Regions from separate parts of the Comamonas sp. A23 genome, predicted to be linked through region 2. Evidence: predicted binding sites of a transcription regulator. Region 2 holds the regulator's gene; each other region holds the start of a gene.
The links. Region 2 encodes LexA, which represses DNA repair genes until DNA is damaged. Its sites were predicted from a motif close to ACTGTATNNNNATACAGT; they were not measured.
Positions count from the first base shown of each region.

Region 1: a site for LexA is predicted at 2,016-2,033, ahead of EIC84_RS16230 (LexA family transcriptional regulator). Genes of this name have one in related genera too.
Region 3: a site for LexA is predicted at 1,966-1,983, ahead of EIC84_RS23225 (LexA family transcriptional regulator). Genes of this name have one in related genera too.

Region 1 covers NZ_RSDT01000007.1:51,792-55,067, forward strand. Annotated here, with positions in the region: gene EIC84_RS16220 (inositol monophosphatase family protein) at 1-375, shown strand, start outside; gene EIC84_RS16225 (sterol desaturase family protein) at 583-1,656, shown strand; gene EIC84_RS16230 (LexA family transcriptional regulator) at 2,052-2,465, shown strand; gene EIC84_RS16235 (Y-family DNA polymerase) at 2,472-3,276, shown strand, end outside.
Region 2 covers NZ_RSDT01000006.1:105,045-108,320, forward strand. Annotated here, with positions in the region: gene EIC84_RS14935 (asparaginase) at 250-1,230, opposite strand; gene lexA (transcriptional repressor LexA) at 1,313-1,984, shown strand; gene EIC84_RS26610 (hypothetical protein) at 2,325-2,576, shown strand; gene EIC84_RS14950 (hypothetical protein) at 2,994-3,239, shown strand.
Region 3 covers NZ_RSDT01000014.1:65,121-68,396, reverse strand. Annotated here, with positions in the region: gene EIC84_RS23240 (MarR family winged helix-turn-helix transcriptional regulator) at 111-605, shown strand; gene EIC84_RS23235 (DNA alkylation repair protein) at 602-1,375, shown strand; gene EIC84_RS23230 (DUF6616 family protein) at 1,386-1,724, shown strand; gene EIC84_RS23225 (LexA family transcriptional regulator) at 2,002-2,412, shown strand; gene EIC84_RS23220 (hypothetical protein) at 2,604-3,146, shown strand.

The DNA.
Region 1 (3,276 bases), on a different contig from region 2:
CGCACCGCCGGCGTGCGTCGCCCCGGCTCCGCCGCCCTGGACCTGGCCTATGTGGCTGCCGGCTTTGCCGACGGCTTCTTTGAGTCCGGCCTGTCCATCTGGGACGTGGCTGCCGGTTCTCTGCTGGTCAGCGAAGCCGGTGGTCTGGTGGGCAACTTCACGGGTGAAGCCGACTTCCTGGAACAACGCGAAATCCTGGCCGCCAACCCACGCATCTATGGTTCGCTGATTCCCGTGCTGGGCAAGTTCAGCAAGTTCGCCACCGCTGGCGAAAAAGCGGCTGTGCGTCAGGCTGTCAAGACTGGCGAATTCGAAGCCCCCGCCGAAGAAGGTGCAGAGGCGGTGGCCGAAGAAGGCCAGAAGAACGCGGAATAAAAAAGGCGGTCGCCCCACGACTGCGGAAAGGGCCTGGTCCGGTGGACCGGGCCCTTTTTTTATGCCGCCAGGCCGCCCCCCAGGCAATAAACACTCCTTGGGGGCCGAGTCCACAAGCAGTGGACAAGCGCTGGAGGTGTACGTCTCTCCACAGAATCCACAAACTCCCGCTCCAAAATCTGCCCGACGACAAATGGGCAGAACAATATGATGGACTTCTTCAGCCAGCATTGGGCGCTGGCCATTGACTGGGTTTCCGTGCATGCGGTGACTCCCGTGGTCAACGCACTCCATATTGCAGAGGCAGCAGGCGATCCGCGCGAGATAGCCGCCGGCATCCTGATCGCGCTGCTGCAGCTGTTTCTGATCGGCTGTGTGATGCGGCCGCTGGAGAGTCTGCTTCCCGCCGAACGCTGGGCCGACCGCCGCCACACCACGGTGGACCGCAACTACACCCTGCTCATGCTGCTGGGCCTGTTTCCGCTGTTCAGCTTTTTGATCCTCATGCCGGTCGCCCATATGCTGGGCGGCGGGCCTGCCACCGAGGAGGCCAGCGGCCTCAAGGCCTGGCTGCCCTGGTTTGAAGGCCACCCCTATATATTGTTTGCCGTGTACTACGTGGTCTACGACTTCACGTATTACTGGATGCACCGCGCCCAGCACGTCATTCCCTGGTGGTGGGCCATGCACAGCATGCACCACAGCCAGCGCCAGATGAGCTGCTGGAGCAATGATCGCAGCAACTATCTGGACGGCATGCTGCAAAGCTTTGTGCTGGCCAGCGTAGGTCTGGCCATGGGCGTGGAGCCCTCCGAGTTCGCCATGCTGGGCTTGCTCAGCGAGCTGGTGCAGAACTTCTCCCATGCCAACGTAGCGCTGCGTCTGGGCTGGCTGGGCCAAATGGGCGAGCGCCTGCTGGTCGGCCCACGCTTTCACCGCAACCACCATATGCTGCGCGATGCCGAGCGCCCCGAGCGCCACAACTGCAACTTCGGCCAGGTTCTGCCCTGGTGGGATCAGTTGTTCGGCACCGCCCTCTATCACGACGAGGAACTACGCCCCACGGGCGTGAGCGACCCCGAGGTCGATGCCGACAACGAGCGCGGCCTGATCGCCATGCAGTGGTACACCTTGAAGCGCTTCTGGGGAGCCTTCAGTTGCCGCGCGGGCTGGAGGCTGGGCGATGTGTCCTTCGGCCCGGGCTACCGCCCCATTCATGACGACGATCAAGGCTCTGGCTCTCAATCCGAGCAAGGCGTGCAGACGGCCTCTGCCAAATAGCCAAAAAACAGCCATGCCCCCTGCTATTGGGCATCACGGATAATGCAGCATTCGGCGCCCGCCCAGCACCGGCGCGGCGCCCCCTGTTTTGCATACCGCTGAAGCGATGACCCAGACAAGCACAGAATCCCCGTCGCTGCCCTACTCCCCAGACATGACTGACCTCTCGGCGCATACGCCGATGATGCATCAGCGTTAATATCTCTGAGAAATTTGATTTCAACGCAAAACTTACGCCAAAACCTACGCCGACCAACCTCCTATTCAGGAGGTTTTTTTATGTCGGCTTCCTTTCGGAACCGAACAATAAATACGGCGCCAATGTGGACTCATAGAGCTTGATTTTCATCAGTCGATATACTGTATGCATGTACAGTCATCGATTATTGAGCGGCATGCCCGTCCAACTCACTGCCTCCCCAGTTGCTTTGCCTCTGGCGGATTGCAGCGTGCGCGCGGGCTTTCCCTCTCCAGCCGAGGACTTCTCTGGCAAGCGGCTTGATATTGCCGAGTTGCTGGTCGAGCACCCGCAGGCCACTTTCCTGCTGCGCGTGGCCGGGCCATCCATGCGCGAGTACGGCATCGACGACGGCGACATCATCGTGGTCGACCGGGCGCTGCGCGCACGCCATGGCAGCATCGTCGTGGCCGTTCTTGACAATGACTTCACCGTCAAGGTGCTGCACAACGCTGGTGGCTGCTTCAAGCTTAGGGCTGGCAACCCTACCTATCCCGACATCGTCCCTAAAGAAAACCAAGAGCTTGAGATCTGGGGCGTGGTCAAGTCCTGCATCAAGCGCTTTGCATGAGCATGTATGTTCGCGCTCATCGACGGCAACAACTTCTATGTCAGCTGCGAGCGGGCTTTCAGGCCCTCCCTGCAAGGCACTCCTGTTGTCGTCCTGAGCAATAACGACGGCTGCGCCATCTCACGCTCCGACGAGGCCAAGGCCCTGGGCGTGAAGATGGGGCAGCCGTTTTTTCAATTGCGCGACCTAGTCGAGCACAAGGGGCTCGTCTGCCTCTCACCAAACTTTGAGCTGTACGGCGACATGAGTGACCGCATGATGTCGCTGGCTGCCGGCCTGGGCCCCACCCAGGAAATTTATAGCATCGATGAATCATTCATCGGGGATCTGGACGGCGTGCGGGATCTGACGCGCCGCGCCTTTGCCATTCGCGCACGAATCCTGAGATGGACAGGCATCCCCACATGCGTGGGCCTGGCTCCCACCAAGACCCTGGCCAAGCTCTGCAACCATGTCGCCAAAGACTCGGAGCGCAAGCCTGGCAGCTATCCCGCCGAGCTGCAGCGGGTCTGCAACTGGGCAGAGCTGTCCGAACAGCAACGCACCGACATTCTCGGCCGCACCGCCGCCGGCGAGGTCTGGGGCGTGGGCCGGCGCATCTCTGCCCAACTGGCCGAGCAGGGCGTGCTGACTGCGCTTGACCTGGCCAGGCTGCCTGCCCAAGCCGCGCGCGATGGCTGGAGCGTCGTGCTGGAGCGCACCGTGCGCGAGCTGCAGGGCGTGAGCTGCATGAGCTTGGAGACAGCCCCTGCCGCCAAAAAGCAGATTGCGTGTACCCGCAGCTTCGGCCACCCCATCACCACCCTACCCC
Region 2 (3,276 bases):
CTTGCCGACTTTCGCGGCCAGGCATCTCTGGGCAAAAAAGGCCGGAGTCTTCACCGGCCTTTTTTGTTTTTGAAGCTCGCGCTCCCGGCCTTCCGGCCGACATCAGTCCGGTGCGGAAAAGCTGTACCAGGGATGGCGCTGGAGCCATCAATATTCATAGCTTCCCGCGCCTACATTCATTGGATTTCAGAGCAAAACACCATAAATACTCTTTATCAATGAGGGCTAGCAGCTCTCATAACAAGAGCATCAATCCAATGCGTGAGGCCAGCCCATCAGCTCCAGCATCAGGCTGATTCTGGCCTTGGCCGCCGGCAGGCTGCTCACACGGCCATCCCCCGCTCCCTCGGCCTGCACCACCTGCCCCTCCTCGCACCGGGTCGTGATGCGCAAAGCCATGCCCTGCGCCTGCGCCCAGTCCAGGGCTGACCCCAATGCCTGATGGACCGTGCCATTGCCCGTGCCCACCACCACCACGGCACGCACGCCTGCCGCATACCAGGCCTGCATCACCGCCAGAGCTACGGCACTGTTGCAGCCCGCATGACTGTGCAGCAGCTCCACCAGGGGCCAGTGATCTGCGGGCGGTAAAGCGATTGCAGTGGAGCTGGCCGCAACGACCGGCAGCCCGCCTGTTGCCCAGCGCAGCCGCCCCTCTTCCACCCAGCCCTGCGGGCCGGCACCACTGCCATCGAAGGCATCCACACGATAAGGATGCACCTTGCGCACCTGGCGTGCACTGAACACCCGGCCCGCCACCACGGCAAGCACACCGCGGCCAGCAGCCTGCATGTCGGCCGCACAGGCCACGGCATCGCGCAGATTGCCGGGGCCGTCAGCCGAAATGGCTGTGGCCGGGCGCATGGCGCAGGTCAGCACCACGGGCTTTGCCGGGTGCAGAACACATTGCAGAAACCAGGCGGTTTCCTCCAGCGTGTCGGTGCCATGGGTGATCACGATGCCGCTCACGTCATCACGAGCGAGCAGCTCGGCACATCGCAGCGCGAGTGCATGCCAGGTCGCGTGATCCATATCCTTGCTGTCCAGCTGCGCCAGCTGCTCCACCTGCAGCGATGCAGAAGCAACGCGCTCCAGGTCCGGCACGGCCTGCAGCAGCTGAGCCACGCCCAGTTGGGCCGCACGGTAGCCCACACTGGTGCCCGCCTGCTCGGCGACACCGGCAATCGTGCCACCGGTGCCCAGAATGACGATATTTTTGTCACGTTCCACTTGCAGTCCTCTTCAAACTGATTAAAAATACAGGTACTGGATGAACACACAGTATTCATCATCGATCGATCAAGGAATGCCCATGGACCACCCCAAGCTCACTCCCCGCCAGCAGCAGATTCTGGACCTCATCCAGTCCAGCATCGCTCGCACGGGTGCGCCCCCTACCCGGGCCGAGATTGCCAGCACCTTTGGCTTCAAGTCGGCCAATGCTGCAGAAGAGCATTTGCAGGCACTGGCCCGCAAGGGCGTCATAGATCTGGTCAGCGGCACATCGCGCGGCATTCGCCTGCGCGCCGATACCGTGCGCACCATCAATGCTGCACGCGGTGCCAGCTTTGCGCTGCCGCTCACAGCCCTGGCCCCGCTGGTGCTTCCCCTGGTCGGCCGCGTCGCTGCCGGCTCGCCTATTCTGGCCCAGGAACATATCGATCAGAGCTATTCGGTCGAGCCCAGCCTGTTTGCCGCCAAGCCCGATTACCTGCTCAAGGTCCGCGGAATGTCCATGCGTGACGCGGGCATCATGGACGGCGACCTGTTGGCGGTACAGGCTACGCATGAAGCGCGCAACGGCCAGATTGTGGTGGCCCGCCTCGGTGACGACGTGACCGTCAAACGCTTCAAGCGCACACCTCAAGGCATCGAGCTGCTGCCCGAGAACCCCGACTACAAGATCATTCACGTCGATCCTGAAGAGCCATTCGCCATCGAAGGCCTGGCCGTAGGCCTTATCCGCAACAGCATGTTCATGTAACGGGCAGACGGCGTCCCTCCGCCTATGCAGCGGAGGCACCGGGCCTCTTTCCCTCTCAAGCCCAGGTGGTAGGCGCGCAGCCGTTGAGCTTCGCCCTGGGCGGAGCTTTGCCTGAAAAACGCAATCCTGCCCTTATCCATGCCGCAAGGTCATCAAGAGGAGTTGCCAAATGGGATTCGCCACATCACTGCAGGCTTTGACACGCCTGACCCTTAAAGGGCAGCCTGCCACGCTGTCGCTCAACCCGAACTTCTGCTCTGATGATGCAAGCGAAGCCGCTGCAGAACCTGTATCCTTCACTACCAATCGCCCAAAGGCGAAGCAGATCAGCATTCCTGTCATGCGCGCCAACCGCGGCCGCATTCGTCTAGGCAGCAATACGCTTTGTCCTCAGGCCTTTGCAGCGACACCAGAGCTGCAATCGCCAATAACCGACGAGTCTAGGCAAGCAGCTTCTCCACGACTTCTCAAGATCGTGCAGCGTGAGCCGCGCAGTCAGCCCGAATGCCTGCTGATCTGCGGACGCATGGCCGATGTCTGTGCCGCGCTGGAGCCTATGGCACTCCATGAGCAAGCAGCCCCGCAAGTCTGAAAGCTCAGTGAGGTTTGACTGCTTGCACTCGTGCAGCTCCGAGCCCGACCCGCGATAGGCCTGCAGGCGATGCAACAAAGCTTCCATTGCATCCAACAGGAAGCCACATCAACGCTCTTGGCCCATCGGCCGGCAGATATGGCGCCAGACAACTCTGCCAGCAGTGCATAGGCAAAAACTCGATGTCGCCAGAGCAGGCCCTCCGTATTGGCGCCGAACGATCTGGATCGCCATGTAAATTATTTGCTGATGTTCTGCCTGTGCCTGTCCGCCGGAACGCATTTCGCACAAGCCTCGCAGCCTTCTAAACTCCTTGTCAGGCGCGAATATGCGTCAGAACGGATACCCGGATCAGGGTATTGCAGCACCTCTTCGACAGTGGAAACATTCATATACACATGTCAATGAGGGCGTCTTATGAGTGCCTACCGCAAGCTCTTGCAGCACATACAGGCCAAAGACGCCAATGGAGACCTGCGCCTGATTCTGGTCTATCAGAGTTTTGATGAGGTCGACATGCCGCATGGCGTCTCCATACGACCGTCTGCCATTTACTTTGAAACTGCCGATCATCAGGAGGTCAACTGGCTCAATCCACAGCAGTTCGAGATAGAGGCCACTGGCGAAATCCTCAATCGCGTTCCTCCTTCGCCCGAGGAATGAGACAACTCGACGCGATCGACCCCGTTACAGAGTCTTA
Region 3 (3,276 bases), on a different contig from region 2:
CCAAGGTCTGCAATCGACAAGCCGGCATCTGATGAGCTGGTGCTCGGTCCACTATTCATGAAGTGATGTTGCTCATATAATTAGCCACCATATTATATTTTGGCTAACTAATGAAGCTTGAACAGAAGTACCAGGCGCTAATTGAAGAAGCACAACGACGCAAACTTCCCGATGTGGATGGCATCCAGCTGTGCTTTCAAGTGCTGTCGATGGCTGCAAACATCGACCGCGACTGCGCTGCTTTGCTGGCCCCTCATGGTTTGTCCGAGGGGCGCTTTGTGCTGTTGTTCCTTCTCGATGTAGCGCCTGACGGACTCGCACCCAACGCGCTGGCCGAACAGGCTGGCGTGACCCGCGCCACGGTGACCGGCCTCTTAGACGGACTGGAGCGTGAAGGTCTGATTGAACGACACGCCAACGCCGAAGACCGCCGTGCTCTTTGCATTCGACTGACCTCAAAAGGAAAACAACTTGCCAGTACCGTTATCGACCAGCATGGTCGGTGGATTGCAGGCTTGTTTGGCAACCTGTCTGTAGATGAGCGAAAGCAGCTGGCAGCGTTGCTGGAGAAAGTACGAGGCCCTGAATCGGACGTTGAGTCATGAGGGATCCAGTTCGCAAGGGTGCGACGCGCACCGCTGACATTCCTCGGGACGTTCTGCATGCGCTATCGCGCGGGGAGTTGCAATGTGCGACGCTGGCTGAGTGCCTAGCAGTCGACCAGGCCGTACTGGCACGAACACTCTTTCCGGCACTTACGGCTCACGCACTGAGCACGATCGATGAAGCCTGCCAACTGGGTGTGCTCAAACGCATGGCCCGTATCGGCGCAGTCTTGCTGGAGGACCTGGGTACAAAGGGCATCGCACAGTGCCAAACGCACCGCGCCGATATGGCACGAGGCTGGGCGTGTTTCATGATCGGTGCTCAGCCTAACCTGGATCTCAGTGCACGGCTGGTCGCAATGCGCCCGTTGGCAGACGATGCCCATTTTGGTGTGCGTGAATGGGCTTGGATGGCGATGCGGCCGCACCTGGTGCAAGACCTGGCTGCGGCTATCGCTCAGCTGATGCCATGGACACAAGATCCTTCCGAACGTGTCCGACGATTCGCGTGCGAGGTTTTGCGTCCCCGCGGTGTGTGGAGCACGCATATCTCACAGCTCAAACGCTCGCCCGAGCAAGCACTGCCTTTGCTCTCAGCTCTGAGTAACGACCCTTCGGTCTACGTGCAGGACTCGGTCGCCAATTGGCTCAATGATGCCGCCAAGGACCAGCCAAACTGGGTGCGTGACATCTGTGCCCAATGGCTTCAAAGCACCCAAGCCGCCGCCACACAACGTATATGTCAACGCGCACTGCGCAATCTCAAGTGAAAGTGGAACCATGTCTCATTACCTTGTAGAGCTCTACACCCCCAATTCGGCTTGGCTCGCACTGTCCGCCGAACAAAGGCAACACTTTCTTGGCGGCATCGGACTCGCATTGAATCAACTCTCCAGCCTCGGTGTCGAAGTCCTCTCCCTGGCAGAAACGGACTCCAGCATTGACCAGGGAACCGCGCATACATTCCTTGGTATTTGGCGCTTTCCTGATCAGGCCGCTCGTGACGCTCTGCTGGCAGGCATCAAAGCCAGCGGCTGGTACGACTACTTTGACCATGTGAATGCGGCCAGCACTCAAGGGGCCGCGGATATTCACTTGGCTGCTCTAGCTGCCGCGTAGCGCAGTAATTCCGGTAATGCCGTTATGCATCTGCAATGCATGCGGCTAGTCATTTTCCAGCCCGCTAATGCCCGCTTAATGGCCACCCGCCACAGTCGCCACTGCGGGCTGGCCATCTTTCGGCATAGCATATGCAACTCAACATGGATCCCCGGATTCGCACAGAACCGGGTGCAAGATCGAGTGGAAAGCATGCGACATCAGCGTGGGTTCATGACATCTGAGTCGCATCAACCGCTACACTGTACATATGCACAGTCATCGTCTCATGAGTGGTATGCCCGTTCAACTGATCGCGTCCCCGGTTACTTTGCCGCTGGCTGATCGCAGCGCACGCGCAGGCTCGCCCGCCAATGACTTCGCTGGCAAGCGGCTGGATATTACTGACCTGCTGGTCACGCACCCCAAAGCCACGTTCCTGCTGCGCGTGGCCGGCCCGTCCATGCAGGAACACGGCATTGATGACGGCGATATCGTCGTGGTGGACAGGGAGCTGCGCGCTCGCGATGCGAGCATCGTCGTGGCGGTTGTCGAGCGCGAACTCGTCATCAGAGTGCTGGACAGCGATGGCGACACCTGCAAGCTCAAGGCAGGCGCCCCCACCTACCCCGATATCCTGCCTCAGGAAGGACAGACGCTGGAAATCTGGGGTGTCGTCACCAGCTGCATCAAGCGCTTTGCAAGATGAACACAAGTGCACGCCAGCCCAACGCGGGCTGCCGTTGAAACCTGATTAGCGCCAAAAAAACGCCCACTCACGAAGAAAGGCAATGTAGCTCTCTACATTGCCTTTTTCTTTGGTTTATTACAGTGACCCAACATCGCACTGCGGGCCGGGGTTAATGCGCCAGTAACTAATTTTTACAGATAATGCTCCGCATGCATTTTCTGCCTGCCTTGACTGCCGCAGCATTTTTGCTGCCAGCCACCGCTATGAATCAAGCCATAGCGCAGCCTATTTATCGCTGCGGCAATTCCTATTCTCAAGAAGCATGCAAAGGCGGCAAAGTGGTGGAAGACAAAACCACCACCCTGCACAGCGGCCATTCAGGCAGCACTGTTTATCTGTGCAAAGGCCATGGCGGCGGGCTTTTCTGGAGCAGCGCGCAATGCGGCCAGCACAACGCTTTTCTCGAACGCACGGAAACCGTGCCCTCCGGCCTGCCCTGGGATCAAAAAGTAGCCCAAGCCGAAGCCCAATGGCGCAAAACCCAGCGCAATACCGCAGCCCCTGCGGTTGTCTATCAGACCCGCCCTGCCCAGCCTGCCGAACCCGGCAAAAAACAAGTCTGTGACGCGCTGGAAGAACGTGTCAAAGCGTTGGACAGCATGGGACGTGCAGGCAGCCAGTATTACGACCTGGATTGGGTGCGGAGGGAGCGCAAATTTGCAAGAGATGAGCAATTTAAATTGCGTTGCTAAATAATTTTCAACAATAAAATATCTATATAAAATATGAGTAAAGAGAAGAAAGAAGATAGCAGCACCAACAATCGCTGGTGGGAATCATATTTGGTAAGATATTTATCCGGCTCTATTGCGGGAGCATTCT